Regions from separate parts of the Bacillus sp. EA-CB0995 genome, predicted to be linked through region 3. Evidence: riboswitches for the same ligand, from Rfam matches in the RefSeq annotation. Region 3 holds a riboswitch; each other region holds the start of a gene.
What was found. A riboswitch is a leader RNA that binds a small molecule or an ion and turns the genes downstream of it on or off. The one in region 3 is predicted to bind S-adenosylmethionine.
Positions count from the first base shown of each region.

Region 1: it holds a riboswitch for S-adenosylmethionine, as region 3 does, so the genes downstream of both, ACEWFJ_RS11805 (hypothetical protein) here and ACEWFJ_RS22290 (MetQ/NlpA family ABC transporter substrate-binding protein) in region 3, are expected to answer to the same signal.
Region 2: it holds a riboswitch for S-adenosylmethionine, as region 3 does, so the genes downstream of both, metK (methionine adenosyltransferase) here and ACEWFJ_RS22290 (MetQ/NlpA family ABC transporter substrate-binding protein) in region 3, are expected to answer to the same signal.

Region 1 is NZ_CP169269.1:2,268,233-2,278,164, forward strand. It holds partial or broken gene ACEWFJ_RS11780 (ABC transporter ATP-binding protein) at 1-163, shown strand, start outside; gene ACEWFJ_RS11785 (ECF transporter S component) at 139-825, shown strand; gene ACEWFJ_RS11790 (VOC family protein) at 1,308-1,772, shown strand; partial or broken gene ACEWFJ_RS11795 (YwiC-like family protein) at 1,993-2,714, shown strand; gene ACEWFJ_RS11800 (hypothetical protein) at 2,932-3,123, opposite strand; SAM riboswitch class I at 3,269-3,367, shown strand; gene ACEWFJ_RS11805 (hypothetical protein) at 3,435-3,734, shown strand; gene ACEWFJ_RS11810 (NAD(P)H-dependent oxidoreductase) at 4,027-4,602, shown strand; gene ACEWFJ_RS11815 (hypothetical protein) at 4,599-4,967, shown strand; partial or broken gene ACEWFJ_RS11820 (serine hydrolase domain-containing protein) at 5,007-6,268, opposite strand; gene ACEWFJ_RS11825 (MFS transporter) at 6,360-7,559, opposite strand; gene ACEWFJ_RS11830 (MarR family winged helix-turn-helix transcriptional regulator) at 7,577-7,993, opposite strand; gene phaZ (intracellular short-chain-length polyhydroxyalkanoate depolymerase) at 8,192-9,088, shown strand; gene ACEWFJ_RS11840 (hypothetical protein) at 9,167-9,469, shown strand; gene ACEWFJ_RS11845 (MFS transporter) at 9,581-9,932, shown strand, end outside.
Region 2 is NZ_CP169269.1:893,439-903,370, reverse strand. It holds gene ACEWFJ_RS04845 (hypothetical protein) at 83-508, shown strand; gene ACEWFJ_RS04840 (GNAT family N-acetyltransferase) at 770-1,303, shown strand; gene ACEWFJ_RS04835 (NUDIX hydrolase) at 1,375-2,019, opposite strand; gene mobA (molybdenum cofactor guanylyltransferase) at 2,042-2,632, opposite strand; gene ACEWFJ_RS04825 (MogA/MoaB family molybdenum cofactor biosynthesis protein) at 2,629-3,138, opposite strand; gene ACEWFJ_RS04820 (hypothetical protein) at 3,300-3,482, shown strand; gene ACEWFJ_RS04815 (hypothetical protein) at 3,486-3,671, shown strand; gene metK (methionine adenosyltransferase) at 3,718-4,917, opposite strand; SAM riboswitch class I at 5,083-5,207, opposite strand; gene pckA (phosphoenolpyruvate carboxykinase (ATP)) at 5,427-7,013, shown strand; gene ACEWFJ_RS04800 (hypothetical protein) at 7,264-7,485, shown strand; gene ACEWFJ_RS04795 (DMT family transporter) at 7,509-8,414, opposite strand; gene ACEWFJ_RS04790 (iron-sulfur cluster biosynthesis family protein) at 8,590-8,913, opposite strand; gene ACEWFJ_RS04785 (Nif3-like dinuclear metal center hexameric protein) at 9,048-9,932, shown strand, end outside.
Region 3 is NZ_CP169269.1:4,336,032-4,345,963, forward strand. It holds gene ACEWFJ_RS22250 (amino acid permease) at 1-377, shown strand, start outside; partial or broken gene ACEWFJ_RS22255 (IS6 family transposase) at 453-608, opposite strand; gene ACEWFJ_RS22260 (histidine kinase) at 768-911, opposite strand; gene ACEWFJ_RS22265 (hypothetical protein) at 1,028-1,312, opposite strand; gene ACEWFJ_RS22270 (thioredoxin family protein) at 1,330-1,641, opposite strand; partial or broken gene ACEWFJ_RS22275 (DnaJ family domain-containing protein) at 1,657-1,959, opposite strand; gene ACEWFJ_RS22280 (methionine ABC transporter permease) at 2,298-2,966, opposite strand; partial or broken gene ACEWFJ_RS22285 (methionine ABC transporter ATP-binding protein) at 2,941-3,980, opposite strand; gene ACEWFJ_RS22290 (MetQ/NlpA family ABC transporter substrate-binding protein) at 3,993-4,805, opposite strand; SAM riboswitch class I at 4,897-5,011, opposite strand; gene ACEWFJ_RS22295 (ABC-F family ATP-binding cassette domain-containing protein) at 5,188-6,732, opposite strand; gene ACEWFJ_RS22300 (ABC transporter ATP-binding protein) at 7,279-8,028, opposite strand; gene ACEWFJ_RS22305 (ABC transporter substrate-binding protein) at 8,025-9,017, opposite strand; partial or broken gene ACEWFJ_RS22310 (ABC transporter permease) at 9,014-9,782, opposite strand; gene ACEWFJ_RS22315 (MTH1187 family thiamine-binding protein) at 9,760-9,932, opposite strand, start outside.

The DNA.
Region 1 (9,932 bases), 2.1 Mb from region 3:
TGTTATTTGATGGGAAAATTATTATGGAAGACACACCGGCACGTTTTTTTAGTGAGAACTTTTTTATACAACATCTGTTAATCGTTTTATTCGTAAACAACTGCCGTATGCTTTAACATGGGAGGATGTGTTTGAGGCGTGTCCAAAAGATATGCTGGTATAGTTGTAGTCGTTTTTTTAGTGTTGATTATTACACTTATATTTACGTCTTTTGTGACGGATCAATATTATATATGGTGCAGTCTGTTCCTTTTAATTGTGATTATGTTGCCATTTTATGTGCGTTTTGAGAAAAAAGCTTTTGTTTCGCGTGAAATTGTACTTGTAGCTGTCCTAGCGGCAATTGCTGCGATTAGCCGCGTTCCATTTTCTATCATTCCGAGTGTACAACCAACTTCGTTTGTTATTATTGTATCAGCAATTGTATTTGGTAGTGAGACAGGTTTTCTTATCGGTGCAACAGCTGCGTTAGTTTCTAATATATTCCTAGGACAAGGACCTTGGACCCCATGGCAAATGTTTTGCTGGGGTATGATGGGTTTTTCAGCAGGACTGCTGCGTCATACGTGGATGATGAAAACATTATGGGGAAGAGTTCTTTTTGGATTTATTGCAGGATTTGCTTTTAACTGGATTATGAATTTATGGTTTCTTATTGGTTTTTTGAAAGAACTAACATGGGATACTTTTATAAAGGCATACATTACAAGTTTTTATTTTGATCTTGCACATGCGCTTTCAAATGTATTTTTTCTTTTGGTGTTTAGCACATCTTGGATTAAAATATTGGCACGCTTTAAGAAGAAGTACGGTATATTAGAATAAGAGAATGCAATATACGTTTTCTCAAGTAAATAGAGAATAAATTTTTTTATAAGGCATAAATATATACTGTAGGATCGCGACTTACATATTCGTTCGCCTTTTGAGACACTTCTTACATGATGTAAGGGGTGTCTTTTTTATTTATAAGTAAGTGTATTTCTAATTAACTATTTAGGTATTAGAATCCAATTCATACTTTGTTTCTCATACTATGGTACTACACTCATAGATAGAAAGATGATACAACAGATGGATGTTGCAATAATGATATATCTATATACTGGTAGTGATAAAGAGAGTGATATTTCAGATTTCCCCTTTTGTATATAAATTCCCTATCGGAAAATTGAGTAAAAACAAGGTGGGAGATGCGTGATAACTGTTGGCTTGGCATAATCGCTGCAACTAATTAACGTATGGGGAAAACGCCCATTTCCAGCAGTTGGAATTTATTGCATTAGTACGAAGAAGGGATGTAAAACATGATAAAGAGTATATATGAAACACATTTACATGTAAGGGATTTAGAGAGAGCAGTTGATTTTTACCAAAATAAACTTGGATTAAAGCTAGCGAGAAAATCACCTGAAAGGAAAGTGGCCTTTTTTTGGATAGGAGAAGATAGACGACAAATGCTGGGATTATGGGAAGTGCCAACAGATGCTTATATTCAGCTCAATCATTTCGCTTTCGAGGTAGAATTGAATTTCTTAAAACAGTCCAAAATATGGCTGGAAGAGAGAGGGATAGAAGTGATTGGAAGCCAAGGAAAAGGGAATCAAGAACCCATTGTCCAAAGCTGGATGCCGGCAGCGAGTGTTTACTTTCTCGATTATGATGGAAATAAGCTGGAGTTTATTTCTTTATTATCAGATGAACCAAATGACCTTGGATATGTACCATACTTAAGTGAGTGGGAAAAAGAAGTTGCTAATCGAAACGTTTAAAAACAAAATTCTAATGGTGTAGAATTTAAAAATATGGAGCTACGGTGTTATAAAATTACTTTTCTATGAATCAATTGGCGAGTTCAATAGGGTTGATCCTTTCTTTAGCATGTTTAACCCACAAAATGTTTAATTATAGACAAAGTTTCCTCAGAAACAGCAGGATTGATTATATATAATAAACATTGAGAATGATTTTCGAAGTTGAGGTGTCTATATGATAAAGCCAGTGATTCCAAAACAACATGGTGCATGGGCGATGCTTCTTATCCCATTTTTGCTTAGTGCTTTAATTGGCAAAGCGACATGGCAGCACATACCACTTTTTTTAGCATGGCTATTTGTCTATCTAGCAACATATCCCTTTTTGATGTATATGAAACAAAAGCGACAAAAACGCTATTTACACTGGACGCTCATTTATTTTAGTCTTGCTATTTTGTTTGGTATAGTTCCACTTACATACGAATGGCGTATTCTTTTTTTGCAATATATATGCTTCCATTATTTTTTGTAAACATTTTTTTTGCGTGTCAAAAGAATGAGCGAGCACTACTGAATGATGTTAGTGCTATTATCGTTTTTTGTATTGGCGGAATGATCAGTTATTATTTCACAATGAAAACAATTGATGAAACAGCATGGCTAATCGCACTTGTTTCATTTTTATACTTTCTGGGAAGCACGTTCTATGTGAAAACGATGATTCGAGAAAAGAAAAATCCAACATATCGTTGGATTTCATGGGGATACCATTTATCACTTGTAGTTGGTACGTTCATTGTGTCTCCTTGGTTTGTCATTGCGTTTATTCCAAGTTGCATTCGCGCTATTGTGTTATATGGTAAAAAAGTAACTGTTTTAAAAGTTGGTGTGTGGGAAATCGTCAATTCAGTTTATTTTTTCATTGCTACTACAGTATTATTTCAATTTAAGGGTTGATATTAAATTAATGAATAAAAAGTAAGCATGATTCATACGTGCTTACTTTTTATTGTTAGGAATTGTTTATCTCGCATTAACGGGCAGTAAGTCCCCCACCTCAAGATTTTGAGAAGATTGAAGAAAGTAGGTGGGGGATAACTGCCCGTAAAAGCCCGATTGGTTCAACTAACCATCAGTGGAGGATGAAAAAACCCCCACTGATGGAAATTTCACTTTATTCTTGAGATAAAATATTTGCCGTACTATCGCACTGTTGCAGCGCATGTTGGACAGCTTGTAAAGATTGTTCAATACGTTGACGATTATCTGATTTCTCGACTGTTTGCAAGGCGCTTTGTAAACAGTTTTTTGCTTCATGTAAAGCTTGGCAAGAATCTTGAACATGACCACGTGCATTTTTTTGCATGATTGCACCTCCTTTGGTCTATACATTTGTAGTATGAGCAAAACGAAACAAAATATAATAGTTTTCAAAAAATGAATCCTGATAATTCTTATAAGAATTGACTTTTTTGGTTATATTCGTTATAGTGAGGGTTAAAGTGAATATTTTCTTATCCAGAGAGGTGGAGGGACTGGCCCGATGAAACCCAGCAACCGCAATGCAGGTGCTAATTCCAGCAGAACATTTTTGTTCTGAAAGATAAGAAGGAAGAGATATGTTCCGCTTCTTCTTATCGAAGAGGTTTTTTATTGCAAAAAAACCGATAATGAAAGATGGACAACGAGAAGAAAGGAGTGGACATAGCTGTGACAATCGAGAAATATATTACATTGCGAAGTGCAATTTACGAATATATGGAAGAACAAGAAGAGCCGATTACGTTATTGGATATTCAAGAGTATATTGCTTCTGAACATAAAGGGAAATTTGCGAAAAAGATGCTTCAGCAATTTTATTTATTACGGTTACTTGATGAATTAAAACTGGATGGGAAAATTACTTTAGCAGAGCCACACAAATATATAGATGATAAGGGGATTTACTACATAGTAAAAGAGAGAAGAGGGAGTTGATCTCTCTTTTTTTATGTTATAATTTATTTGAAAATTCACTCACTTTTGAGGTATGTAGATAAAAAGACTGTACTATGCAGTCTTTTTACAAGGAAATGGTGCTGAGTGTGTAGTGTTCAAAAATTAAATGTGCCCCGAAAGATGGGCGTTCTCGGCTAACAAATAAAAAAGACACCATCGCCGAATAGGTGTCATTGCTTTTGTAAAAGGGGCTTGCCCTTTGACATATATTAGAATAGCATGTGAATCCAATAAAAGTCAAAAGGAAATTTAAGGAAAGGTGTTGTTTACAATGAACATATTGATTGTATACGCGCATCCAAACCCGTCAAGTTTCAACGCTGCTATTTTGAAACATGTGGAACAAGGATTACAAAAAACAAGTCACTCTGTAGCCGTTCTTGATTTGTATAAGGAACAATTTAATCCTGTTCTAACCTTTAACGAGACAAAAAAGAGAAGAGATTTAGTGCATGAGGAAGAAACAGGGGAATATAGGGAATTAGTTGCAGAGGCAGATTACTTCATTTTTATTTACCCAGTTTGGTGGTGGAGTATGCCGGCGATATTAAAGGGATTTATTGACCGAGTATTTGTTTCAGGTTTTGCTTACAAATATGAAGGGATAATGCCTAAAGGATTACTTACAGGAAAACAAGCATGGGTGATTTATACACTAGATTCTCCTTTATGGTACGCTGCACTTTTATACCGATCAGCTGAATGGATTGTAATGAAGAAAGGAATATTATACTTTTGTGGGATACGTAACATAAAGCGTTCTGTATTTCAATCTGTGAAAAATAGTAAACAAGAAAAAAGAGAGAAATGGCTGCAAAAGATATATGAGAAGGCGGCAAAATTATGAAAAATAAGGAACAGATTTATAAAATTATGAGTGTATGTAAAAGAGAAGATGATTTGTTTTATTCTTATCTTTCTTGTTTATTTAGGATAAAAGAGAATAGCAAGCAATTTTCTAAAGTTAAACAAGAAGTGCGGGAAGAGTATCTTATAAGAGGTATTTGTGAGAGAGAAGTAGACATTTTAGTAGAACAAAACCAACAAGTTGCAGATTTGTATATACCTAAGTTGCTTCGATGGGAATTTTTACAGGCAAACGTCTATTATATAGAAGACTTGTGTTCGATGGTATTTCAGTTAGAACCTTTGTGTTTCTCAGAAGAACAATGGGAAAATGTAATTACGATCATAGAGAAAGAGCTGCCATAAGACAGCTCTTTTTGTAACAAAAACTTCGAAAGTTAAAGCCTAATTGGAGGTTCTTTTTTGTAAGTGTTTTGCAATTTGTAAATACATATCACTATATGCGGATTGTATTTCTCCGTTATGATTAGCATTTGATGAAAAATGAACGATAACCATATTTGCAGTTGGATCAATATATAAGCATTGTCCATAACTCCCAAGTACTTCGAAGGCATCATGTTCATTATGGGGAATCCACCATTGATTATGATAAGAATATGCTTCACCATCTCCAACTGGAAGTTCGTATTTTTTAATATTCTTAATTTCATCAATGATAGAAGAAGAAATAATTTGCTTTCCGTCATATACGCCATTGTCCACAATCATTTTTCCGAACCTTGCCATATCTCGAGCGGTTGCATTTAATCCTGCGCTGGCTTGTTCTACCCCTGTTTCATCAACAACATAATAAGCATCCTCTTCTGCTCCAATTTGTGACCAAAAATGTTCACTTACCATGTCTGCTAGGGATTTTCCTGTCACAGTACGAATCACCCATCCAAGCGTTTCGGCGGAACCGTTATCATATGAAAAATTCTCTCCAGGAGCAGCAGTTTCGTTTGCTTCTAGTAACATGTCATAAATTTTTAACGGTCCATCATAGTTTTTGCCGCGAGGAAGAAGATTACTCGCTAAATATAATTGTGCATCTTGATTAGCTAATCCAGCTTGTTTAAAGCCATGAGTTGGGTATTTTACTGAAACCTGCATATCTAGTAGTTGCTGAATTGTTGCCTTTCCAAATGGTGTTCCTTGTAATTCTTTTACGTAAGTTTCTGCAGTTATATCGGGCTGTAGCTTTCCTTCTTCAATGAGTGTGCTAATGAGAAACCCTGTAAATACTTTTGATAACGAAGCCATACCGTGTGGTTCATTTTCTTTATATCCATCAAAATATCGTTCATATACAACCTTATCATCGTGCAGGACAATGAAAGCATCTGTTTTGTATTTTTCTAATAATTGAAGAACGGTCGTATTATCATTATTTTCATCTGTAATATGTAAATCATCTAAATTTTCCAAGTTAGTTGGAAGAGAAGATACATAATTTTGATTTTTAGCGACAACTTTTGTGGAAGCAAATTCTCGCATATGTGAATACGACCAACGAAGATATGGATCATTTAACCAGTTTTTTTCGTTACTGTTTGTTTTGAGGAAAACCCTTTATTTTGTTTGAATAACGTAAAACTCATACCGGTTAATATAAATAAAAAAATAAAAACGATTAAAATTAGAGGGGATTTTTTGAATTTCATAACAAGCCTCCTTATGCTTTCATTATAAGGATAAGTTTCTTAATGAGCAAAAAAAGAGAGTAAACATAGAAGTTTACTCTCTCTTATATCATTAAGCAGATAATTTTCCTTGTGTTGTTTGCTTTTTGAACTTTTGTTTTCGTCCGTGAAGAAAATAATAAATAAGTAATGTAAATGCAACGATAATAGAAGAGATAAAATACATATTATGATAGCTTGAATGTGCTGCGATAATACCTAGTACGAAAGATCCGATACCCATACCTGTATCAAAAAATGAGAAATAAGTAGCTGTTGCAGATCCGCGTCGATGGTGCGGAGCGACACTAACTGCAATTGTTTGGAAGCTCGGAATTAAGGTTCCGTATCCTATACCGATAAGTACACCGGCAGCAAGTAACCAAAATGGCGTTTGCGCTTGACTTAAAGTGAACATTCCAATCATAAATATCATAATAGAGGGATAAATGAGAACATTTTCTCCGAATCGATCAAATATTTTACCTGAAAAAGGACGAGAAATAACAACTACAATTGCATATACGACAAAGAAATAACTTGCAATATCAGCCATGCCAAGTTCCTTTGCATAAACCGGGATAAATGAAAGGATACCGCTATAGGAAAAGGAAAGCACGCAGCCTGTGATAGCAATTGGAATTGTTGAAGGCTCGATTAAATCTTTCCATTGCATATGTTTCTTTTCTTTCTTTACAGTTGTTTTTTCGTCAGGAATATTTACTAGTAGTCCGCATAGAAAAGCAAGCATAGAAAATATAGAACAAACAATGAATAAAACTGTAAACGAAAATTTAGAAATGATAGTTAATCCTAAAAAAGGACCAATAACCATTGGTAAACTCATAAATACTCCATAATAACCAAGTGCTTCACCGCGTCGATGGGCCGGGGCTACATCTGTTACGATTGTACCAGTAGCTGTTGTTGCCATCCCAAATCCGATACCATGTAAGAAGCGCAAAGCGAGTAATAAAAATAAACTTTGAGCACCGAAATACATTACTGTTGCAGCTAAAAAGAGTGAAAGAGAGATAAATAAAATTTTCTTTCTTCCTAAATCATCGAGCCATTTACCTGTAAATGGTCGGCATAGTACAGAAGAAATTAGAAACACTGTTGCAACAAGACCCATTTCTTCAGGTTTTCCTTTTAGTCCGTCGATGACATATATGGGTAAGGTTGTCATGAGCATATAAAATGTTAAAAAGAGAAATAGACTACTCAAACATGTTCCGATGAAGTCTTTCGCCCAAAGTCTTTGACTTTTCATAGTCATCCCTCCAATTTCTAATCTAGATTACGAATTACTTTTTGTAGTACGTGAAAAGCACGACGAAGTTCTTCATCGTTAATATCTTGCAGTGCTTTTTCCTCAAATGAGTCTACCTCTTCCTGCCACATTGGAATCATTGCTAGTGCTGTTTCTGATAAAGAAATGAGCTTCTCGCGTCGATCCGTTCCTTCTTTTCTAGTGATCCAGCCCATCGATTCCATGCGTGTTAAAGTGCGAGTCATTGTTGGTGATTCAACGTTTAAATATTGGCATAGTTCAGTTTGTGTGCAAGGTCCAGTCTGATGCAATCTGAAGATTACAGCCCACTGTGCACTGTATAAACCAGTTGGAGAAACACGTTCATTAAACTTTTTGGAAAATTTCCGAGAAGTTTGACTGACGACGTGAAAAAAATGTTGTTTTTCGTCCATATATTTCTTCCTTCCTAATTAGTTGCCTAGCTAACTATATCCCTTTTTTCTGAATTGTCTAGTAGTCTGTGCGCCACGCTTATGTTAAAAGTACGTTAATTTTTAGATTGAGAACGTATATTCCGTATGGTATTATAAAGTTGAGAATTTTCTGTCTTTTAAATTATGTGTAATTGATAATTTTGAGGGGGAAAGAGGATGATTAAACCTACAATTATGAAGTCAGTAGTATTATCAAATGGCGAAACAATTGCCTATCAAGAAGTGGGAAGTGGAACAGAAGTATTAGTGCTTATTCACGGGAATATGACATCTTCACAGCATTGGGATTTAGTTATCGAACAGTTACAAGATTCTTATCATATTTTTGCTCTTGATTTACGTGGTTTTGGCTTTTCAACTTACCATCAGCCTATAGATTCATTAAACGATTTTGCGCAAGATGTAAAGCTGTTTGTGGATGAATTGCAATTGAAAGATTTTTCATTGGTAGGATGGTCAATGGGTGGAGGAGTTGCAATGCAGTTTGCTGCTTCTTATCCGATGGATGTGAAAAAACTCATACTAGTTGAATCTGTAGGGATGAAAGGATATCCGATTTTTAAGAAGGATATAAACGGTCAGCCAATTGTTTCAAACTTATTGAAAACAAAAGAAGAAATTTCGCAAGATCCTGTTCAAATTGTACCTGTTGTGGAAGCTTTAAAACAAATGAATAAGCAATATTATCGCACTATATGGAATTTGCTTATCTACACTAAGCATCAACCTGATCCAGAGCGGTATGAAAAATATCTTGATGATATGTTAACGCAGCGTAATTTTGTTGATGTAAATTATGCGCTTGTAACATTCAATATATCAGATGAGCATAATGGAGTTGTAGCTGGGAATGGGAATATTAATCGCATTCAAGTACCAACATTAGTTCTCCAAGGTGATCGTGATTATGTTGTTCCAAAAGCGGTTGGTGAAGAGCTAGCAAAGCATCTGCCAAATGCAAAATTAGTCGTGCTAAAAGATTGTGGACATTCTCCTTTTATTGATTGTCTAGGGATATTTATAAATGAAACGATTACGTTTTTGGAAAGGTAGTAAATGGTTCCTATCCACTTCCTTTTATGAATAAATAACATATAATGTAGAGTTACGGTTTCTAAAAGGAGAAGTATTATGGATGTTTTTTATATTGAACCAGTTATATTTATATCGCCAAATGTTCCAAGAGCAACTGTTTACTCATCTATTCGTTATGGAGCTGTGCATATGCAGCCTTTGTTAAATGGAACTAATATGCATATTCAGAAATTATATTTTCAAACATTCCCTCCAGTATATGGAACGAAGTATTATGTAATCTATTCGAATCCAGTACAAGGTGTAGTTGTGCAGCAACCCGCTGTGTATATCCCAAATTTGAAATCAATTTCAAATCATATGCAGAAATATGTGAAAGCTCAAACATGGGACGGCTGAGAGCTAGAAGTTTGGACTTCTAGCTTAATTTTTGTGAAAATTGAGAGTATACGATTTATGGATAAAACAGCTATAATAAAGGATGTGAGTTCAAAGAGGGAGCGTAATAAAATGGGGAGAAGGTATACATTTTGGGTTATGATTGGAATTGTTGCAATATCTGGACTTTCACAAGGAATGTTGTTGCCGGCAATTGCAATGATTTTTGAGAAGGAAGGAATTAGCTCAAGTTTTAATGGTATTCATGCTACGGCATTATATATTGGTATTCTTGTTATTTCACCTTGGCTTGAGAAACCGATGCAAAAGTTTGGGATGAAGCCTCTTATAGTAATTGGGGGCTTTATTGTTGTTGGAGCACTATTTTTATTTACACAAACATTTTCTTTTTGGGTGTGGTTTGTTCTTCGTTTTTTAGTTGGAGTAGGAGATCATATGCTTCATGTTGGGACGCAAACATGGA
Region 2 (9,932 bases), 1.0 Mb from region 3:
GGCCATAAATAAGCTTCATATCAGAATCATGCAACATACTCATATTTTAAGTGCGTATTAAAAAAAATGAGGTGATTTTTTCATGAATAATCAGCCAATGTACTTTCCGCATGTAAATTATAATCAACAGCCGTATTATCAACACCCAGATTATCCACAACCAGGTTATCAACCATTCGAGGACACAAGGGAAATCGACGATGATGTCTATCGTCCCGACGATGCTGAAGATGCTCCAACAACCCCACCACCGGCACAAGCACCAGCAGCACCAGCAGCATTTTCTTCTCCTATACAAGCGTTTCAAATACGATCAGCGATGTGTAATTGTTTAGGTAGATGGGGATTTATTGGTTTAAGAGGACAAGGACCTTTTGGTAGAGATTTTTGGTTTTATACAACTGAAGTTAGACAAAACGGAGTATCCGGATATATTTGGCAATCAGGACGTCGACGAAAAGTAAGCTATCGGTATGCACAAATTAGAAACTTTATGTGTGTCTCTTAACGGAAATAACAGACCAACTATTTGAAAAGAAGAGGAGAAGTCCTCTTCTTTTTATATTCATTTCACTTGTAGCATACATAAAGTGAAACTTCCATCAGTGGGGATTTTACGGGCAGTTATCCCTCACCTATCTTCCTCGTCTCTCTTTGAATCTTGAGGTGGAGGTCTTACTGCCCGTTAATGCGGGATAAATTTTACGCTATTCAAATTCAAACATTAATATTATGATGAACTTAACTAATTCGAAAGAAGTTGAGAAATATGAAAACAATATGTTTAAGAAACGGAAAAGAAGTAATTATAAGAGAGGCTTTACAAAAAGACGCTCAATCTATGATTGATTTTTATAATGTAGTCGGCGGCGAAACTGATTTTCTTTCATTCGGGAAAAATGAGTTCAGTATGTCTTTAAATGATTATGAAAAATTCATAGAATCTACTGGAGCAGATAATAGTTCCATCATCTTACTAGCAACAATGGATGATGAAATCATAAGCATCGCATCTATTACCTCGAGTCCAAAAGCTAGAACAAAACACGTAGGAACACTAGGGATCGTAATTGCAGAAGAGTACTGCGGATTCGGTTTAGGTAGAATACTGATGGACGAGCTTATCGAGTGGGCAAAATTAAATGGGACTACGAAGAGAATACATCTCGTAACGAGAGAAGATAATGCTAGAGCAATAGAATTATATAAGAAAGTTGGCTTTAAGGAAGAAGGATTATTACAACAAGATACGTATATAAATGGTGTTTATTATAATACTCTTATTATGGGCTTGATGATTTAGATACCTATATAACGTAAAACTTCCATCAGTGGGGCTTTTCTTCATCCCCCACTGATGTTTAGTCATTCGCTTTACGCTTCAGTACTCCCTAACGATTTCATATTCTCTCTCATCAACCTTATAATGCTCTCATAATACGAATGTTCATGCTGAACAAAGTTACTTTTATCTACAGCCTTATGGATTAAAACTTTTTCCCCGGCTTCATTCACTTCGAATCCTTCCACTGTAATTTCATTCATTTCTCCTAACCAAAGTTCAGAGAAACTATTAAATTCAGTTTTAACAATGCCTGATACTTCTTCTATTTGCAGCTTATATTCATCCATTGGTTTTTTATTTTCATATAAAAAAACGTGAGCTAATTCTTTATCAATAAAATCTCCTATTGTAACGCAATAATCGATAATACCTAATGACACTAATTCATCAAACGAGACATCAATCCCTACTTCTTCCTTCACCTCTCGGATTCCATCATATACCGTTTCGTGTGCCAATATATGCCCAGCAGCTGTAATGTCTAACAGATTCGGATAATCCTTTTTTGTCTCACTACGAATTTGAAAGTGAACATAATCTACTCCGTTTTCTCTACTTATAAACCAACACTGAAACGTCTCATGCCAATGCCCCAGTTTATGTACCTCTTCACGGGTTGCTACTCCTATTGGATTTCTATGATCATCAAATATTTTCAGTAATTCGTTCTCCATGATAGCTTCTCCCCTTCCCCATTCACTTCCTATTCTGTAATTGGCTATATTCTTCTTTTGTATTCACATTAAGAAATAACTCTTTCGACAGCTGTGATTCTTCTGCCGTCACATACTGGACATTACACTGAGATAATAGCCCCTGCATACTTCTCTTACCTTCTTTTAATAACTGTTCTATTTTTCCTTTTACCTTGTGATGATATAGCGCTAAAAGTGGTTGTTTCCGTCCTTCAACTAGTGGAACAATTGCTTCATATGTTTCGTCTGCTCGTTCGATGAATGTCATCGCCCATGCTTTCGAAATATTTGGTGTGTCACACGGTGCAACAATATACCAATCTGCATCTACAAATTCCATGCCTGTTAATAAACCGGCAAGCGGACCGTTTCCTTTATACAGCGCAATATCTTCTACAACTGGTACATACAGTATATGCGAGAGCTCATTTGTAATCGCTGGATGGCTAATCACAACAATGTCTGTAACAACTTCTTTCAATGCTTCTATACTATGTTCAATAAATGTTTTTCCGCACCAAGTTACTAATGCTTTCGGTTCTCCAAAACGACTGGACTGTCCGCCGGCTAATACAATTCCTGCAATTTTCACTGGCGATGCAACTCAAATGTAATGTGTCCAAGCTCTGGTAAAATTAATTTCTTCATCGCAAGGCGAACCGCACCTGTTGATCCTGGCATAGAAAAGACAACTTTCCGTCCAATTGTCCCGCCAATTGCCCTGCTTAACATCGCCGCGCTTCCGATATCTTCTAAATAACTAATCATCCGAAATAGTTCTCCAAAGCCTACAATTTCTTTATCAAGCAACGCTTCCACTGCTTCAATTGTGACATCACGTTTTGTAATTCCTGTACCGCCGTTTGTTAACACAACATCTACATCTTCTTGCTGGCAGCCTGCTAACACAGCTTGCTGAATACTTTCTTTATCGTCTTTTACAATTTCATAAGCCGTTACTTGATGATTTGCTTCTATTAATAACTCTTTTAATAACTGTCCGCTTTTATCTGTTTCTTCTGTACGTGTATCCGAAATCGTTATGATTTTACAACGAACCTGTGCCGGTGCTTGTTTTTTATGTTCTGTGACGCTCATTGTCATTCGCTCCTTCTTCTGAACTATCTAAATTTTATCATATATGATGCAGCAACAAAAAAATGTGCGGCATGTCACACATTTTTATAGAAAAAATATCTCACTTCCGAATTCTTCCTTATAATAGAAATATAGGGATTTTCAAAAGGGAGGAATTTCATATGGATACAATGCGAAAATTAACGACACTATTTATCTTACTTTTCGTCGCTTCCATTAGCGCCGGCATGGCACTAAAAGACGCTGTACCTTACGCAGTCATTGGCGGTTTTGGATGTGCAACAATCTTTTTACTTTGCAGTGCATACTGCTTCGGAAAATCCCGTTCACAGAGGGGGCAATAATTGATGTTCGGTAAAAAATCAGCTATGTGTACATCATGCGGAAAGGAAATTGCGGTACACGAACGTTCTTGGATTTACATGCAATATCCGCCAAGCGGCATAACAAATATTCAAAAGTATATTGAACTAGGCGGAGAAGTGTATTGTACTTCCTGCGTTGGGAAGTTAGAAAAACAGGAAAGTAATTAAATAAAAAAAGCCTTGCACGTGTGTGCAAAGCTTTTTTCTTCCTATATTATAGACCAGCTTGCTCTTTTAAAGCTTCAGCTTTGTCTGTACGCTCCCAAGAAAGATCTACATCAGTACGTCCGAAGTGGCCGTATGCTGCTGTTTGTTTGTAAATTGGGCGACGTAAGTCTAGCATTTTGATGATACCAGCTGGGCGAAGATCGAAGTTGCTGCGGATTAGTTCTACTAATACTTCTTCAGATACTTTTCCAGTGCCGAATGTATCAACAGAGATAGATACTGGTTTCGCTACGCCGATTGCGTATGCAAGTTGTACTTCTGCTTTGTCAGCAAGACCTGCTGCTACGATGTTTTTCGCAACGTAACGAGCTGCGTATGCTGCAGAGCGGTCAACTTTTGTTGCATCCTTACCAGAGAATGCACCGCCGCCGTGACGAGCGTATCCACCGTAAGTATCTACGATAATTTTACGACCTGTTAAGCCAGCATCCCCTTGTGGTCCACCGATAACGAAGCGGCCAGTTGGGTTAATGAAGAATTTTGTTTCTTCATCGATTAACTCAGCTGGTACAACTGGTTTAATTACAAATTCTTTTAAGTTGCGATCGATTTGTTCCCAAGTAATCTCTGGGTGATGTTGCGTAGAAATTACAATTGTATCAACGCGAACTGGCTTACCGTTTTCATCGTACTCAACTGTTACTTGTGTTTTACCGTCTGGACGTAAGTATGGTAATGTATCATCTTTACGAACTTCTGTTAAACGACGAGCTAATTTATGAGCAAGAGAGATTGGAAGCGGCATTAATTCTTTTGTTTCATTACATGCGAAACCAAACATTAAACCTTGGTCGCCTGCACCGATTGCTTCGATCTCTTCGTCAGTCATTTGACCTTCGCGTGCTTCTAACGCTTTGTCAACACCCATTGCGATGTCAGCAGACTGCTCATCGATAGATGTTAAAACTGCACAAGTTTCTGAATCGAAACCGTATTTTGCACGAGTATAACCAATTCCTTTAATTGTTTCACGAACGATTTTTGGAATATCTACATAAGTAGAAGTCGTAATTTCTCCTGCTACCAATACTAAACCAGTTGTTACTGTTGTTTCACAAGCTACACGTGCGTTTGCATCTTTTGCTAAGATTGCATCTAAAATTGAATCAGAAATTTGGTCACTAATTTTATCTGGATGTCCTTCAGTTACAGACTCAGATGTGAACAGATGACGTTTTTTTGTCATGTGGTAAACCTCCCGACAGTAAATGTATATATTGTACGGAACTCATCCTTAATTTGCCACAAACTGCGACATTCATGTATTCTCCCACAAGCGCAAAATAAAAACCTTTCCTATATATAGAGGAAAGGTTGTATTCGCTACTTGCATACTGCTTTTTGCCCTTCGCTCTTATCGCTCGAGACATTACATCTCGCACAGGTTTAAGCACCTATTCACTTGAACTTGTCGTACATACAAGTGAGGTTGCCGGGCTTCATCGGGCCTGTCCCTCCGCCAGCTCGGGATAAGAGAGTATCCGTCCTCAACTATACTAAAGAAATGCTTTTCATTTGTCAATCCATATACACATATTCCTATAAGTTTTTAACGACAGAAATTTATGGAAAAAAATAATATAATAACACAAACAAAAATAAATAAATAGTATACATTATTTATATGATTGTGTTATACTCTTAATGGGGATTACGAGAATATTTATAAATTAAACAAAGGATGGTATATAAAATATGAGTACTGTGAATGTCCAAATTGGATTACATGAGTTATTAAACGGAAGCAATGCACAGGTTCAATTGAGCGTTCCACAATTAACGGAAAAAGTATTAATGAGAAATGAAGGACGATTAACTTCTACTGGCGCTGTTTCTGTTTCAACAGGAAAATATACAGGACGTTCTCCGAAAGATAAATTTATTGTAGACGAAGCATCTGTTACGGACAAAATCGCTTGGGGTTCGGTAAACCAACCGATTTCTGAAGAGCATTTTAATAAATTATATACAAAAGTATTAGAATACTTAAAAGAAAAAGAAGAACTATTCGTATTTAAAGGATTTGCAGGAGCAGACCGCAACTACCGTCTTCCTCTTCAAGTTATTAATGAATATGCATGGCATAACTTATTCGCACATCAATTATTCATTCGCCCAACTGAGGAAGAATTAAAAAATCATGATTCACAGTTCACAATTGTATCTGCACCAAACTTTAAAGCAGATCCAGAAGTTGACGGCACGAACTCAGAAACATTTATTATCGTTTCATTTGAAAAGCGTATCGTGTTAATCGGCGGTACAGAGTACGCTGGTGAAATGAAAAAATCAATCTTCTCTATCATGAACTACTTACTTCCAGAACAAGATATTTTTTCTATGCACTGCTCTGCAAACGTAGGTGAAGAAGGCGATGTCGCTTTATTCTTCGGTTTATCTGGAACAGGTAAAACAACATTATCTGCTGATCCAAACCGCAAATTAATTGGTGATGACGAGCATGGTTGGTCTGATAACGGTGTATTCAATATTGAAGGCGGTTGCTATGCAAAATGTGTGAACTTATCTCGCGAGAAAGAGCCACAAATCTTTGATGCGATTAAATTCGGCTCTGTTTTAGAAAACGTTGTGCTTGATGATCATACACGCATTGCAAATTATGATGACACTGCATTAACAGAAAATACACGTGCAGCTTATCCAATTGATGCAATTGATAACATCGTATTACCTAGCGTTGCAGGTCATCCAAATACAATCATTTTCTTAACTGCTGATGCATTTGGCGTATTGCCTCCAATCAGCAAATTAACGAAAGAGCAAGCTATGTACCATTTCTTAAGTGGTTACACGAGTAAACTGGCAGGAACTGAGCGCGGTATTACTTCACCGCAAGCAACATTCTCAACATGCTTCGGTTCTCCATTCTTACCGCTTGATGCATCTCGCTATGCAGAAATGCTTGGAGAAAAAGTCGAGAAGCACGATGCTAAAGTATTCTTAGTGAACACTGGCTGGACTGGCGGCGAATACGGCGTTGGAAAACGTATGAACTTAGGTCATACACGCGCAATGGTGCAAGCTGCATTAAACGGCGAGTTAGATAGCGCTGAAACAGCGAAACATGATATCTTTGGTCTTGAAGTACCACTTCATGTTCCTGGTGTACCTGATGAAGTATTAATGCCAGAACAAACATGGACTGATAAAGAAGCTTACAAAGCAAAAGCAACTGAGCTTGCGAATAAGTTCAAAGAAAACTTCAAGAAATTTGATAACGTTTCTGAAACAATTGTAAAACTTGGCGGTCCAATCGCTTAAACCCGACTTTACTTTGAAATATCCTAAATCATGTGAATAAGTATGTTGTTATTGCAAGAAAACAAGTACTCACCGACAAAGCCCACGTTTTCTTGTGATAGCACATGCTTACATATAAAAGAGGCCTACGATTCATTTCGTAAGCCTCTTTCCTATTTGCAAACATTTTTGACGATTTCTAAAAAATCAGCTATCAACCTTACAAAATATGGATATAATATATAAGTACACGGTAAAGGAGGGACTTCCATTGCTCTTCTTTTTAATCGCTCTTATTCATTTTGTTATCCCAGCTCTTGTTGGCTTAACATTATATTGGTACACACCTAAGCATAGTATTTTTTATGCGGTCCTCAGCGTTCTTCTCACAGGTATGATTCTTATTAGCTTTTTCCGCTTACCTTTCCTCAACTGGATTCCATTTATTACAGCTATTTTGTATCTTATTTTCTTACCTAAAATAAAAAAATAAGAAAGCAGATTTGATCTGCTTTCTTATTTTGATATATTTTCTTTTACGAGTAATGTTTGATTAGCTTTTTTAGATTTTACAAGCCACAAACCAACAAAAATAACAATTCCACCTATCATTTGTTGTAAAGATAGCTGCTCTCTCGCCCATATTGCCGCAAATAAAACTGCTACAAACGGTGTAACGTACATATACACCATCGTATGAGATGCACCAATTTTTTGAATCCCAACGTACCACATGACAAGACCAAATACAGTAACGAAGAAAATCGAATATAATAACGAAAACCATGTACTGCCGTGCTGAATCTCAAAAGGCAGCTGAACAATTCGCCAACCGCTTACTAATACAAGTGGCGCTGCACCAATCGCTGCCGCCCAGGCCGTTACGCGCAGGGCTGAATATTTCTTCATAAGCGGCCCTGCTAAGACAGGATATAATCCCCAGCAAATCGAAGCAATGAGTCCAATTGCATTGCCATAAAAAGATTGCACAAGTGAACGGCCTGCAAGTAATACAAGTGCTGCTCCTATACACGCAATGACCGATCCAATGAGTTTACGTGATGAAAGCTGTTCTTCTTTCAAGAATACAGCAAACATCGTTGTAAAAATGGGAGAAATCGAAATTAATAGTGACGCATTAGTTGCAGACGTATGTTGAATCGTCTCCATGAACAGCGTTTGATACAGCGTAATCCCCACCATACTAACGAAAGTAAGCCTGACAACATCTTTCCATGCAATATAAAGCGATTTTTCTATGTAAAACGCCAACAATAATAAAAGTGGTGCAGCAGTAACCATGCGCATTGCTGTAAATTGGATTGCTGTTAATTCTACAAGACCGTATTTTCCGATTGTATAATTGATTCCCCATATGATAACAACACAGAAAAGCAGTAATTCAATTCCCCATCTTTTCATACATTTCCCCCACTATATCTAATCCTTTACCTCATTAAATTTCAAGAGACATGTTAAAATTCCTTCTTTCCTTCACCTATCTTCTTTGTCTTCCCTAAATCTTAACGTATACAAGCAGCAAAATAAAAAAGAAGAAAGCAAGTTTAATCCGCTTTCTTCTTTTTTATTTTATTCATTACACCCGAACATGCAGTTTCATATTCGGATTATAATATTGACTTGGGCTTTTTAATTGAAAGTTTCCTCCTGATTCCTGAAAATCAACAATCAAGTTATCATCCATAAAAACGAGCTTCGTTCGATCTGCAATAAACTGAAATTTGTTTGATGAAATCTCTACATCGCGCTCATCTTTTTCAGATACAGCAACTAAGTCAATAATCCCACTCATCACACAGCCGCATCCTTCGTTATCATAAAATAATTTTATATATTTTGCCTCACTTGGAATCATTTCTTTTATTTTTGCATATGCCGCTTCTGTCACTGTAACATTCATTGTTTTTCCTCCTACATATATAACGATTATCCTATTGTAGCATTCTTTTTCATAAACTGATCTGATTTGTATATACAGAAAATTCATTCAAATATATAATAAAATTCATATATTTTCCAAAGGAGGAGTTCATCATGCCAACACTCCAAGACATACAACATAAATTAGATACTTTATTTGCAGTTCATAAGCATGGAATAGACCCTGGATTTAGTCGTTTTATTCCAGCTGTTTACGATCCTATTTCGTTTCCATGGCAAGATTTCTTTGAAAATGATTTTGTTACATATTTTAACGGGCTCATGCTAAAAGGAGAAGATACTGTTCGTAACGTATTTCTAGCTGTCTTTCCAACAAATGAGGTGCTAGATAGATTTCTTGATGAAGGAAAAGCTGGAGATTTATTATTTATGCACCATCCTCTTGTCATGGAATGCGGAGACCCGCAAGGCTTACCAGGGCGCGGATTCGTTCCTATTCCAGAACATTATTTACGGGCCATAAAAGAAAAAGGATTATCCGTGTACACATGTCATGTGCCAATGGATCGTCACAAAGCATATGGTACAAATATCGCTATCGCCAAAGCACTGCATGCGTCAGTCATTGAAAGCTTTGCTGAAGACGACGGGTTGATTTGTGAAATTGCCCCAATACATACAAATGCATTAATCGAAAAAGCAAAAAGTATTTTTGATATTCCGTATGTGGACTTTGAAGGACAAGAACGTTCTCATATTTCGAAAATCGCCATCGTCGCAGGATGCGGTGATAAAGTAAGTATGATGCAAGAAGCAGAGGAAAAAGGCGCACAAGCTTATATTACTGGAGAGGTGCATTGTCATATTGATAATGAATATGGCAAAAAGAAATATGCCATCATGAAAGAGTATATCCCGCATACAAATATGTCACTTATTGGGGTCTCTCATTCTGCGTCTGAGTTTTTAGTGAAAAAGACGCTAATGTATGATTGGTTTTCGCAAAACTTTCATGTAAATGTTGTGTTACTGCCGCAG
Region 3 (9,932 bases):
CAGCTCCTATCATTGCTTTTATGGCTATAACAAAGTCCTTCCTTGGCCATTATATAGGAGCATATGAGGTAATGCGTGACATGATTATCAAGGTCGGTAAAACACGCGGAAAAAATATGGGAGAAAAAACAGTTAAGACAATAATCCTTACTTTTGTCGTATTAACATGCTGGTATGTTGCTTATGCAAATCCAAGTATTCTTGGAATCATTGATGCCCTTAGTGGTCCGTTAGTTGCTGCTATCTTATGTCTATTACCAATGTATGCGATCCATAAAGTACCAGTACTAGCTAAATACAAAGGGAAAGCGAGCAATGTATTTGTCATTATTATAGGTGTACTTACTGTCCTAGCAAGTATTAGATCACTATTCTAATTCACTATTGTTGGTTCTGGTGCAAAAATAGTGGGATATGAAAAAAGAACGAAAGATACCTAGCGGAATTGAATTTTATGTTGTTAAACCAAAGAGATCATGGATAAGATATATCTGTTTTTGGACAGACTTCTCACCTTGGGAAGTTTGTCCTTTTTTGATTATATGCATAACTTCTATTCCAGCAATCACTTTTTTAGCTGTTTGCAATGATTTTAATCCAAGCATATTGGGGTGCCACTCCATGTCCATCAAGCTAATATTTTGAAGTATCCCCAAAACGAAAATTTTATATCACTACAACAGTTATTTATGAGAATTTAGTGCATTTTTTTCGTTTTGGGGAACAACCAATTTCTTAAGTTGATGGGTATGTAAGGTGACCCCTATTTAAGAAAACATCTTGTCAATCCAATTATAAATCGCATACAATTTTCCTATTTTGAACGCCACCTTAAATAAAACAACGCCTGCCCCTACTAAAGCAAATGCAATCATTTTCCCTTTATTTTTTACTTTCGGCTTTTTTTCCATTCTATATTCCCTCTTTATATCTTTTTATCTTTATTAAGTGATACAAATTCCCTTATTAATCAAACGTTTGTTTAATACATTTCACAAGGCTTTGCCACAACTAATCAAACGTTTGTTTAAATTTCAAAATAAGAAATGCGCCCTTTCAGACGCATTTCCATATTAACTTCAATCGCCACCACAACTTCCGCCATCTCCACCATCTCCACCAAAAGAACTATCGCAATCTCCTGAACTCTCACTAGGTCCTGCGAAAAAAATGGTGTAGCAGTATACGTTGTACTATCCGTTGCATCAGACTTATATTGTTTTCGTGCCCGCTTTCTTTCACTAGATACAATTACTTTTACAATAATCCAAAATAGTATAATAAAAAGCGCAGCACCTACTAATATTTCCATTTTAAATCCCCCTTTCACTATTCAACCATTTGTAGAATACGATTTATATTCTCCAAAGAAATGAAACGAGATTCTCGTACTATTTCTTTTCCACCGTGAAATAGTAAAACAGTTGGTGCAGTAAACACTAAATATTGCCCTGAAATTTCCCTCATATCCTCTAATGAAACAACAATTCTTTCCACATTCGAATGATGTTCAAGTAATCGTGTTATTTTTTCGAGCATAACGTCGCATACACCGCAATCTTCAGTTTTAATAAATAGTAGTAATAATGGCTGTTGTTCAATATATGCTGTTAGTTCTTCTATATTTGAGAATTGTTTCATACAAATCCCTCTTTCTTACATGAATTTTTGAAATATCTTTTTACGATATATGCCAAATACTGATGTTTCTTTTAATTTACGCCTTTCTAGCATTTGCTGAAAACGAAGCTATTTTGCAGTTAATTCTTCTTGTAATTGCCTTCTTTCTGCTTCATCGTGACAGCAAGCAATCAGATCTTCAATTTTTAACGCATCTTTTTGTAACTCCATTTCTTCAGGAATCATGCCAGCATTTTTTAAAATTTTATAACTTATGCGAAGCTCTTCTGGTATCATTGACAAATCCTTTAATTCAAGAGGCTTTCCTTTGTCATGTATCAGCATTTATATAGATATGTTAAAAACTTCATGTGCCGTGGCTTCATTATCATCATACGGAAATATATGTAATTCCGTCAATAATACAAGCTATTTTTATATGATTCATACACGCAAAATGGATTTATAAAGTGAAACTTTCATCAAGTAGGATTTCTTCATCCCCCGCCTATTTTCTTCACTTTCTCTGCATCTTGAGGTTGGGCTCTTACTGCTCAAAAGTAGCGAGATAAATGTAAAACGGTCGTTTTTTCTAATATTTGAAACTCTAATTATCTTAACTGGAACAAAGAAAACGGCGCTCTTGCACAAAAGAGGCACCGTTTTTACATTTTCTATTAATCTTTTTTTAATTTCCTAGCAATCCCATTTCCAAGAGACTGCAATCCTTGTACGAGGATAATTAAAATTAGAACGGTCGCATACATCACTTCTGGTTCATAACGCAAATGCCCAAAGCGATATGCTAAATCACCAAGTCCACCTGCTCCAACAAGTCCTGCCATTGCAGTTGCACCAATTAATCCGATCGTCGCAATCGTTAAACCTAGAACTAAAGATGGCCTTGCTTCCCTAACCATCACATACCAAATTATTTTTCGAGTCGAGATTCCCATCGCTTTATAGGCTTCTAATACCCCTCGATCAACTTCAAGTAATGCTGTTTCCATAAGGCGTGCAATATAAGGTGCTGTAAATACGACAAGTGGTACAATTACTCCTTTTACTCCAATTGTTGTCCCAACAATGAATTTTGTAAAAGGTAAAATAAAAAATAGTAGAATAATAAACGGAATAGACCGAATGATATTAATCACTGTATTAAGAATCGGATATATGATTTTATTCTCTAGTTGCCCGCCGGGACGTGTTAACACAAGTGCTACACCAAGCGGAAGCGCAATGATAATTGAAATAAAAAGAGCAATGCTTGTCATTTGAAATGTTTGAATCGTTGCTTCCCATATTACTTCACTCCATTCACCCAAAAAGGACTTGCTGGTCATGTTCTTTTCCGCCCCCTTCTACAATAATTCCCTGTTCTTGTAAAAATGATAATGCCCTATGTACTTCTGTTGTTTCTCCTTTCATATGAACAACTAATTTTCCATACGCCTCATGCTTCAGCTGGGTGATGTTCCCCGATAGAATATTGGGATACACATTAAAGCGCTTTGTCGCAACAGCAAGTGCTGGCTCACCAGATGAATTTCCAATAAACGATAACGTAACGATTTCACCATTCTTTTGTAATTCAACCTGTAATACGTTAGGGATTTTTGAAGCAAATGAACTGTTTACAAACTTTTTAGTTGTGTCATGCTGCGGATTCGTAAATATATCTCTTACCTTACCGCTTTCTACAATACTACCGTTTTCCATTACTGCTACGCGATCACAAATGCGCTGAATAACATTCATTTCATGCGTAATCAGTAAAATCGTAATCCCAATCTTCTCATTAATTTCTAAAAGCAAATCTAAAATAGATTCTGTTGTTTCCGGATCTAATGCACTTGTTGCTTCATCACTTAGTAATACTTCTGGTTCATGAGATAAAGCGCGGGCAATCGCAACCCGTTGTTTTTGTCCCCCTGAAAGCTCATTCGGATACGCATCTTTTTTTCAAACAATCCAACAATGCGCAAATATTTTTCTGTCCTATGTTGAATCTCAGCTTTTGTAATTCCTGTAAGTCGAAGTGGAAGTGCTATATTTTCATATACAGTTGCTGTTTTTAATAAATTAAACCCTTGAAAAATCATGCCAATTTTTTGCCTTGCCTGTGCAAGCTCATTTGAAGGTAAAGATGTTAAATCTTTTCCATTTATAAGAACATGACCAGTCGTCGGTCTTTCTAATAAATTGACGCAGCGGATTAACGTACTTTTCCCAGCACCGCTATATCCAATAACTCCAAATATTTCTCCTTTTTTCACAGTAAGCGATGTATCTTTAAGTGCTTCTACTTTCCCTTTTTCTGTTTCAAATATTTTAGATACATTCTGTAATTCGATCATACACTTCATCTCCTACCACGATGGCAATACAGCTCCATCAAATTTTTTCTCAATAAATTCTTTCACTTCTGGTGATTGGTAAGCTTTCTTAAACTGCTTTACGACTGCATCATCTTTATTATCTGAACGAACAACAACCCAGTTTACATATGGCGAATCTTTTCCTTCACGGAAAATAGAATCTTTTGCTGGATGTAGCTTTGCACCCATTGCAAAATTTGTATTAATGGCAGCTGCTTTTACTTCACTTAACTGTGTTGGCAACTGAGATGCTTCTAGTTCAACAATTTTTAAGTTTTTAGGATTCTCCACTACATCTTTCGCTGTTGCCTTCTCTGTTGCTTTCGGATCAACTTTTAATACACCCGCTTTCTCAAACAATTTCAAAGCGCGTAATTCATTTGTCGGATCATTTGGTACAGCAATTGCATCCCCTTCTTTTAAATCTTTCACATCTTTCACTTGCTTTGAGTAGATTCCCATTGGAAACGTTACTGTTGAAAATACTTCTGTTAACTTCATTTTGCGTTCTTCTTTAAATACATCTAAATATGATTTCGTTTGAAAGCTATTTAGATCAATGTCTTTTTCATCTAACGATACATTGGGCATTACATAATCATTGAACACTTTAATCTCCACTTGTAAATGATCTTTTGCAGCTACTTCTTTTACTTTCTCCAAGATTTGTTCATGCGGCCCGCCGGTTACGCCAACAGTAATTTTCTTCTCATCTAATGCCTTAGCATCTTTTGTTGAATTTAAGCTGCATGCCCCTAGTAACAATACAGCTCCGCTTACAATACTTAACAATAATTTCTTCATCTCAGTTCCTCCTTAGTTTCTATCTTTTTGACAAAATAAAAACACCTCTCTAAAGTTAAGAGAGGTGTCCTATATATAAAAGTAGCTTCCTCTCTTATCTTCCAAAACGATAATCGTTTTGCTGGAATTAGCACCTGAACTTACCGTTTCGTAAGTTTGGTTGCCGGGCTTCATCGGGCCAGTCCCTCCGCCTCTCTGGATAAGAGTATCGGTATAAAGTTGTCAAAAACTATGTACCTTATACTAAATCTTGTAAAACATTTTGTCAACATACTTTTCTGAATTTTTTTTATTATCGAACTATAAAGTGAAACTTCCCCCAGTGGGGGCTTACCGCCCAAAAATAGCGGGATAAAGGAGCTATACGCTCCTTTGATATCCCTTATTTTATCTCTTTACACCACCCCTGCACATGCCATACTTGCGTCACCCATTCTTCATAAAAATCTGGCTCATGAGAAACAAGTAAAACCGTTCCTTCATATTGCATAAGGGCTTCCTTAAGTGCTTCTTTTGCTCGAACATCTAAATGGTTAGTTGGTTCATCTAAAACGAGTATATTACTTTCTGTTAACATCAATTCACATAAACGTACTTTTGTTTGTTCTCCACCACTTAATGAGCAAAGCCGCTGCCCAATATGTTCTTCTGTTAAACCGCACCTTGCTAGGGCCTGCCGAATTTCTTTTTGAGTCATATCAGGTCGCAATGACCATATTTCCTCAATTGGTGTTTGTTCTGAAGCAAATTCTTCTTGTGCAAAATAAGCTGGATTTACTCGCTCTCCTATTTTCACAATACCACTTAAAGGCTGCAAATGTCCCAATAGTGTTTTTAACATTGTTGTTTTCCCAATACCGTTATAGCCGACGATGGCAATTTTTTCACCACGCTTTACCTGTAAATCAATTGGCGGGAATAAGGGCGCTGTGTAGCCAATTTGCATATCCTTTGCCTCTAAAATCCGGCTCACAGGATCACAGTAAACATGAAACATAAAACGTGGCTGCAGTGCAGAAGTTGGTTTTCCGATTTTGTTTATTTTTTCTAATACTTTTTCGCGGCTTTTTGCCTGTCTTGCTTTACGAATTTTATTCTTTTGAATAAAGTCCTTTAACTTTCCAATTTCTCTTTGCTGCCTATCATATGCCACTTGTAATTGCTGTTTATTTTGTTCATGGTTTTTTATAAATGTTTGATAATTACCTATATAACGTTTCATTCCTTTATGTTCTAAATGATAAATTACATTGGTAATTTCATTTAAAAACCTTTCATCATGCGAAACCACAATGTAAGCATGTTCGTAATTTTTCAAATACCCCATAAGCCATTCAATATGAACGTTATCGAGATAGTTTGTTGGTTCATCAAGTAATAAAACATGCGGTTCTTCTAATAATAATTTTCCTAATAATAGTTTTGTTCGTTGGCCGCCGCTTAGTTTTTCCACCTCACGCTCCATGCCAAGTGCTAAAATCCCTAATCCCGCAGCAACTTCCTCTATTTTTGCATCAATATGATAAAAATCAGAATGCTCTAGTATACTTTGTAACTCTCCGTATTGTACTAACAATTGTTCAAGGTTATCTCCTGCTGTTGCCATTTTCTCCGCTACTTGCCGCATATTATGCTCGATATCATACAAATGTACAAAGGCACTTTGTAAATATTTCATAATGGTTGTTCCAGCTTGTAAATCAATATGTTGCTGTAAAAAACCAATATTTACATGAGGAAACCATTCAACCTTTCCTGCATCAGGAAGTAACTCTCCTGCTAATATACGCAGTAATGTGGATTTCCCTGCTCCGTTGCTCCCTACAAGGCCAACACGCTCACCTCGAAGTAAGCGAACACAAATATTTTGAAAGATTATTTTATCCCCGTACATATGGGTAACATTTTCAACTGATAGCATACTCATTTTACTCTCTCCTTTTCGCTTCACGTACAAAGCCAAACGGGAGAACAGCGTGATAAAGTGAAACTTCCATCAGTGGGGGTTTTCTTCATCCCCCACTGATGGTTAGTTGAACCAATCGGGCTTTTACGGGCAGTTATCCCCCCACCTATCTTCTTCGATTCTCTCTCAATCTTGAGGTGGGGGATCTTACTGCCCGTTAATGCGGGATAAAAACAATATTCAATTAGCTGAACATAAAAATGGGTAAGGCGAACACACCTTACCCATTACAATTTATTATCGTAAGAAAGGAATAAGGTTCTTTATCTACTGTCTTCCGGTCGGCTTTTAATCAAAAATTGGGCATACTTCTCCCTTATCAAGCCAAAACCATTTGAAGAACAGTTGATAAAGTCATCTTATCCTTTCACTCCTTTTGAAATCATTATTTTCTCATAATAATAGTATAAACAAAGCTCTTATATCATATTCTTCCTTTTTCTTTTTGTTCCTGCACTCAAAAGAAAAAACTCTTAACAAATTAGATTTGTTAAGAGTTTTTTTCGTCTATTTCCTCATATAAGGAGCCAATATTTTTAATATCTCTGTTTTATCTTCTTTTAGTTCTTCAGAGGTTAACATGTCCATTGTTCTAGGGCGCGGCAAGTTCACCTTGACTTCTCCAACAATTGTTGATGGTTGCTGTGACATAATGAAGACACGATCTGATAACAAAATAGCTTCATCTAAATCATGTGTGACCATAATAATAGTTTGCTTTCCTTTTTGCCACGATTCTAGCAGCCAGCTATGAACTTCCATTTTTGTAAATGCATCTAATTTCCCAAAGGGCTCATCAAGCAGCATAATTGGTTTATCACATAAATACGTACGTAAAAAACTAACACGTTGCCGCATTCCACCAGATAAAGCATCTGGGTAATGATTTGCATATTCATCAAGTCCAAATTGCCTTAGCGCATCCATACCAGCTTCTAAACGTTTTCTTTTTGGCTGTCCTTCAATTTCTAAAGGTAACACAATATTATGAAGAGCAGAACGCCACGGAAGCAGAAGATCTTGCTGCGGCATATAGCTAACAATCTCCCGATTCATAACGGATTGATTTTCGTAAAGTACATCTCCCTCATTTGCTCCTTCAATTCCAGCAATAATGTTTAATAAGGTACTTTTTCCGCAACCACTTGGTCCAACAAAGGAAACAAACTCTCCATCCTGAATTGAGACGTTCATATGCTCTAGCACTGTTTTCCCATCAAATGTTTTCGTAACGTCTTTTACTAGTAATCCGCTCATTTTTCGCTTGGAAGGAATTCGTTTGTAAAGGCCGCTTTCACATCAATTTTCTTTTTAATGACTTTATTGTCATATAAGAAATTCATATAATTGCTCCATACTTCTTCCTTCTGTACTCCCCACGCTTTCGCATCATCTTGATATTTCGTACTTAACCATTTTTGACTTTCTTGTACTAACTCTTTATTGATGTCAGGTACATTTTTAATTAAAATATCCGCTGCTTCTTTCGGTTCCTTAATTGCAAAGTTATAACCATCTGTTGTTGCTTTCATAAATTTCTTTACAAAGTCTTTATCTTGTTTTGCATGTTTTTCACTTGTAATAATAACAGGACTATAATAATCTAATGCCGGATCTAAATCTTTTAACATAATTGTATTCAATTCAATACCTTGTCTCTTTGCTTCAATTCCATCCCAGCCATAATAGATCCACTCAAAATCAGCATCGCGGCCAATAGATTTGAAGAAATCGGTTTGTCCAAGTACAACATTCTGTACTTTACTATAGTCTGCTTGATGCTTATCCATAATTGTTTTTAATGTCGCTTCTTCTGCCGGTGCACCCCAGCCGCCATATCTTTTCCCTTCAAAATCCTTTGGTGATGTTATGTTATCTTTTTTTAGAGACGCAAACGCAGATGTATTATGTTGAATAATTGCACCAATTGATACAACTGGAATGTCTTCTACACGTGCTGTTGTTACGTTTTCTTGATAGCTTACACCAAAATCAGCTTTTCCTGATGCAACCATTTGTTCAACAGAAGTATTATCACCCGGCTGAATAATTTCTACATCTAATCCTTGTTTTTTATAGTAATCTTTCGTCTTTGCTACATATAAACCAGTATGGTTTGTATTTGGAAACCAGTCCAATACCACTGTTACTTTCTTCTCTTTACTCTCTGTCTTCTTGTCTGCTGAGCAACCTGCAAATGAAAATAGTAAAGAAGCTGCTAATAGCATTTTTAACCCTTTTTTCATTTTCCCTCATCCTTCCTGTAAATCCATGGTGCTGTTAGTCTTGCCATCAATTCAACAATAAAATACAACAATAACGTCATACCAACAATAACAACGGCTATTGCAAATACACGTGCTGTTAAAAAAGATTTTGTTGCCCTTGTCAGCATAACACCTAACCCTTCACTTGCACCAAGCCATTCTCCAATAATAGCGCCCATTACGCTATATGTAACTGCAATTTTTAATCCTGAAAAAATATGGCAATACTGCTGGAAATTTCACTTTTTGATATACTTGCCACTTGCTTGCTCGCATCGTTTGAAGTAATTTCAGCATCGGTTTATCTACCGTTTGAAAACCTTCTAAAATGCTAAGCGCAATTGGAAAGAAGCATACAAGAATAACAACCATTACTTTTGGCAGCATTCCATAGCCAAACCAAATAATAAATAAAGGTGCTAGCACGACAATCGGAATCGTTTGTGAAATCACCAATAGTGGATGAATTAAGACACGGAACAACGGAATGACGTCCATAATAATTGCAATGCTCGTTCCAATTACAATCGCAAAAAATAATCCGATTAAAACTTCTTCCAGCGTCTGCACCGTATTTGGAAGTAATAAATCTTTCATTTCTATAAGTTCACTTACAATCGCGGAAGGCTTCGGTAAAATCCACGGTTCAATATGAAATACTGACACAGCCCCTTCCCATATTGCAACGAGAAAAAGAAGCCAGACCATTGTAATCGTTACGTTAGATCGTTTCTGTTTTTTCATGCTCTTCACGATACTTCCACACTTTTTCATCAATCGTTACACCTGTGCTTGGACGATAATGAATTTTAATAGAAGTAATGACTTCTTCAGCCCCATCATCTATACAAGCTTGCTGCGCACGTTTGATAATATCAAGAAGCTCATCTAATT